DNA from 2 places in the Anaerobiospirillum thomasii genome. Region 2 is predicted to be linked to the other one. Evidence: predicted binding sites of a transcription regulator. Region 2 holds the regulator's gene; the other holds the start of a gene.
What was found. Region 2 encodes sigma-54, which starts transcription at its own class of promoters, with help from an activator protein. Its sites were predicted from a motif close to TGGCACNGTTTTNGCTT; they were not measured.
Positions count from the first base shown of each region.

Region 1 (2,414 bases), 850 kb from region 2:
ATCCACGTGATGCCAAGATTGAGCTGGGCCGTGAAATTGTTGCAAGATATCATGGTGATGAGGCTGCCAATGCCGCTGTTGATGGCTTTATCAATCAGTTTGCCAAAGGCGCTATTCCAGAGCAGATGGATGAGTTTACCCTTGAGTTTGTCTCACTGCCAAATCTTCTAAAGGATGCAGCATTATGCGCCTCAACCTCAGAGGCCATGCGCATGATTAAGCAGAATGCCGTAAAATGTGACGGTGAGGTCATCTCAGATGTCAAGGCCACCCTAGGTGCTGGCACCTATGTTATTTCTGTAGGCAAGAGACGTTTTGCCCGTATTACCATAGCCTAAGTTGAGGTATTTATGACTCAGGATGAATTAAAGGAAATGGTAGCCCTTGAGGCTTTAAAATATATTCCAAGCTCTGGTATTTTAGGTGTGGGCTCTGGCTCAACTGTAGTCAAATTTATTGAGGCCATACATAAAAACGGCATCAGGGTTGAGGCTGCAGTATCAAGCTCCAACAAGACTACAAAACTGCTTGAGCAGATTGGGGTGCGCGTGCTTGATCCAAATGAATGTGAGCCATATGCAGTCTATATTGATGGAGCTGATGAGGTCAATCCTGCCTTTGATATGATTAAAGGCGGCGGTGCCTGTCTTACCCGTGAGAAGATTCTAGCTTCCATGGCTGAAAAATTTATCTGCATTGTGGATAAATCAAAGCTTGTAGATACTCTAGGTGCCTTCCCTCTGCCAGTTGAGGTTATTCCAATGGCCCGTGAGCAGGTGGCCCGCACTTTACGTGCCATGGGAGCCAATCCTGTGCTGCGTCAGGACTGCATTACTGACAATGGCTGTGAGATTTTAGATCTGCATGATTTTATGATTGCAGATCCTGTGTCAATGGAACGACAGATCAATGCCATACCAGGCGTGGTCACTGTCGGTCTGTTTGCAGCCCGTGGTGCCGATGCAGTACTGTATGCAACAGAAGATGGAGTTTTAGTAAAAAACAGACCATAAAGATCTGATTTTGACAAAACTTTAGCAGTTGATGGCCGGCTCTTTGCTATAATTGCACGTACCGGCTTATCAACTTGAAAAGTTGGCATAATTCTTGAAATAGACCCTGTAGGTTTTTAAAAATGATAGAAATTTGACATCGGGGTTTATTATGAGTTTAAGTATCGACAGCACCGCAGCTTCTGCTTCAATTTTAAAGCAGTTAAACGATATGCAGTCACAGTTACAGACATTAGCACGTCAGGCCACACCGCAGACTGCTCATGTACAGAGTGAAACTGATGAGACTGCACAGGTTGCAATCAATGATACCAAGCCAGCTGCAAAGGCATCTGAGAGCATAGGTCAGTTCCAGGCCATGCTGCAAAATGCCTTTGAAGATATGAACATTCTGCAGAATACATCATCAGTGATGCAGTCACGCTTTGATGTCGGTGACAGAAGTTTATCACTTGCAGATGTAATGATAGCCTCACAAAAGGCCAGTCTGTCTTTTGAGGCTACACTGCAGATTAGAAATAAAATGGTTGATGCCTATAAATCGATTATGCAGATGAACGTATAATTCGTTCTAAAGAAAATATACAATAAGCATAATTTTAAAGAACAGAGTTAAGACAGGTTACAAACAATGGCAGATAACGAATATCCTCTGACACAGGGACAGAATACGGCAGGTGCTCAGGCCCTGCCTATGGATCCCAACACCCAGGCTGAGCCGCAACAGCAGCAGGCTCAGAACTCTGAGCCAGAGGTTTTTATAGATCCTGTACCACAGTCAGATCCACATTTAGACTCAACTTCTGGTGAAACTGGTCCACGATCATTTTCAGACAAGGCCAAAGATTTCATCCATCATGGTGAAGTTCTGCGCAAGTTCATTATCTTTGGCTTTTTAGTACTGTTTATTACCGGTGCCATTTTTGGACTTGTCTCTATTCAGAGCAGTCAGTCTGACAGCGCCTATCGTCAGTTAGGTCAGTACACTCCCTCACAGATTGGCTCAGTACTGGATTTTCTTGATACTGAAGGCTATCAGTATCAGCTGCGCGCTAACAATACCATTGATGTGCTGGCAGATGACTATTCAAAGGTCAGTGAAATGTTGCTACGCCGCGGTATTGCTCTGCCAAAGGAGAAGACTGATGATGGCAACAGCATCATTATGTCAGACTCTGGCTTTGGTGTATCACAGCGTTTGGAAGGCGAGCGCATCAAGCACGGTCGTGAGGTGCAGTTAGCCCGCGCCATCGAAAGAATTGAAGGCGTTGATCATGCCACTGTCCTTTTAGCCATTCCTAAGGAAAATGTATTTGCCAGAGAGAAACAAAGACCATCAGCTGCTGTTGTGGTAACTCTCAAAAACGGCGCCTATCTCTCCCCAGAGAATGTAAATTCTAT
Region 1 covers NZ_UAPU01000007.1:374,510-376,923, reverse strand. Annotated here, with positions in the region: gene tyrS (tyrosine--tRNA ligase) at 1-338, shown strand, start outside; gene rpiA (ribose-5-phosphate isomerase RpiA) at 351-1,013, shown strand; gene fliE (flagellar hook-basal body complex protein FliE) at 1,165-1,578, shown strand; gene fliF (flagellar basal-body MS-ring/collar protein FliF) at 1,645-2,414, shown strand, end outside.
Region 1: a site for sigma-54 is predicted at 1,097-1,113, ahead of fliE (flagellar hook-basal body complex protein FliE). Genes of this name have one in related genera too.

Region 2 (2,414 bases):
AAAACTTCTGAAAATAAAGGGGTGCTCTGTTTTAGACAGCTGTGCATTAATTTGATGCGCTGTGAGGGTGCAGGTGATGTCATCTCACCTGCACAGTCTAGATAAGACGCTTTCTCTGACTTGATGAGGCAATGCCTAAAGATTCACGGTATTTGGCAATAGTACGGCGTGCAACATTGATACCGCGGCTTTGCAGCTCATCGGCAATCTTGTTGTCAGACAGCGGTTTACGGGGGTTTTCCTTAGATACAAGATCTTTAATTAAAGCGCGTATGGCTGTAGATGATGTGGCCTCACCATCATCTGTGCTGACATGGCTTGAGAAAAAGTACTTAAGCTCAAAGGTGCCACGAGGGGTATGAATATACTTTTCTGTGGTAATACGCGAGATTGTTGATTCGTGCATTTCAATCTGCTGTGCCACATCAGAGAGCACCATAGGCTTCATGGCACTCTCGCCTTTTTGTAAAAATTCACCTTGATGGTCAATAATACTCTGAGCTACTTTGAGCAATGTGTCATTGCGCTTGTATATACTCTGTAAAAACCAGTTGGCCTCCTGCAGGTTGGATTTGAAATACTGCACCTCATCTGCGCTTTTAGCATGGACCATTAAAGATTTATATTGCTCATTGAGTCTGACGCGCGGTATGGCATTTGGATTTAATTCAACTCCAAAGCTGCCATCTTCTTTCTTGACCACTATGACATCAGGTATGACAAAGTCTGATTTGGTATATACAGTTGAGACCTCTGGTCTTGGTTTTAACTTGGTGATAAGACCAATAGCCTCTTTTAGGGTGCTTTCCTTTATAGACAGCTTATGACAGAGTGTTCTAAAGTCACGGTTGGTAAGCTGTGGCAGAAAATCATCAATAATACGTATGGCTATATTTCTAAAAGGAGTATGGGCATCAAGCTCGCGCAGCTGTATGAGTAAAAACTCCTGAACAGAACGTGAGCCTACACCTACAGGATCATAGTGCTGTATAACTTTGAGGACAGCTAAGACCTCATCTTCATCTACATCTGTATAGATGGATGAGACAGTCTGCACAATATCCTCTATTGAAATTTTAAGATAGCCTGACTCATCAATGCCATCTAATATGGCAAGGGCAATGGCCCTATCAGAATCTCCAAGCGGTGAGCAGTCAAGCTGCAGCTTTAGGTGATCATAAAGGCTCTCTGTGGTCTGTCCTTCAAAGACATCATCATCGGCGCTAAAGGCTTTCTGATGGCTTGAGCTTTGTGTATAGTTGTCAGAGATCTTATCCTCAGATGAAGGGACACTTTGTGTCAGCTCCGAGCTTGGTGAAGATACACTACTGTCTCCTGCTTCATTGAAGATGGATACCATATCCTCAGTGTGCTGACCATCATCATTGAGATTGATTTCACTTGAGAGTGAAATGTCGGCGGCATTTATGGAAGAGTCATTGTCAAACACATCAAAATCGGCACTTTGCTGCTGCTCTATCTCTACCATTTCCTCAAGAGATTGCATATTTGGATTATCAAGACTTTCATCCATCTCAAGAAAAGGGTTTAAATCGAGAGTCTGCTGAATCTCCTGACGCAGCTCAAGTGTTGAGAGTTGCAGCATTTTGATGGCCTGCTGCAGCTGCGGGGTCAGAGCTAGCGTCTGTGTCTGCGCCTGACGCAGTTGAAGTGTGTTTTTAATACCAGCCATATGTGTGTTCCATATCTACAGTGAGAAGTTGTCTCCAAGATAGGAGGCCTGTACATTCTTGTCAGCTAAAACCTCCTGAGCAGTGCCTTTGGCAATGATGGTACCTTCATTAACAATATAGGCAGTCTGGCAGACATCTAAAGTCTCTCTTACATTATGATCTGTGATAAGTACACCGATACCGCGTTTGCACAGTTTACGTATAATCTCTTTGATTTCAGCTACAGAAATAGGATCAACACCAGCAAAAGGCTCATCAAGCAGGATAAATTTAGGATTGGCGGCCAGGGCTCTTGCTATTTCAACACGTCGTCTTTCACCGCCGGAGAGAGCCATACCTAAGGATTTTCTAATCTTGGTAATAGAAAATTCCTCTAAAAGCTCATCAACGCGCTGCTGTTTTTCAGCATTGGTCATATCAGGTACAAGCTCGGCTACACCCATGATGTTCTGTTCAACTGTAAGCTTTCTGAAAATGGAATTTTCCTGAGGCAGATAGCCAAGACCGTGTCTGGCACGCACATGCATAGGACTGTGCGTAATATCCACACCGTTTAAAAGTACAGAACCATGCTCTGGTGTAATAATGCCTACAATCATATAAAAGGATGTGGTTTTGCCCGCACCATTGGGACCTAGCAGACCTACAACGCTTCCAGAGTGCACCTTAAGAGATACATCACGTACCACAGTGCGCTTTTTATATGATTTTTTAAGATTT
Region 2 covers NZ_UAPU01000007.1:1,225,986-1,228,399, forward strand. Annotated here, with positions in the region: gene DRZ93_RS12645 (RNA polymerase factor sigma-54) at 98-1,684, opposite strand; gene lptB (LPS export ABC transporter ATP-binding protein) at 1,709-2,414, opposite strand, start outside.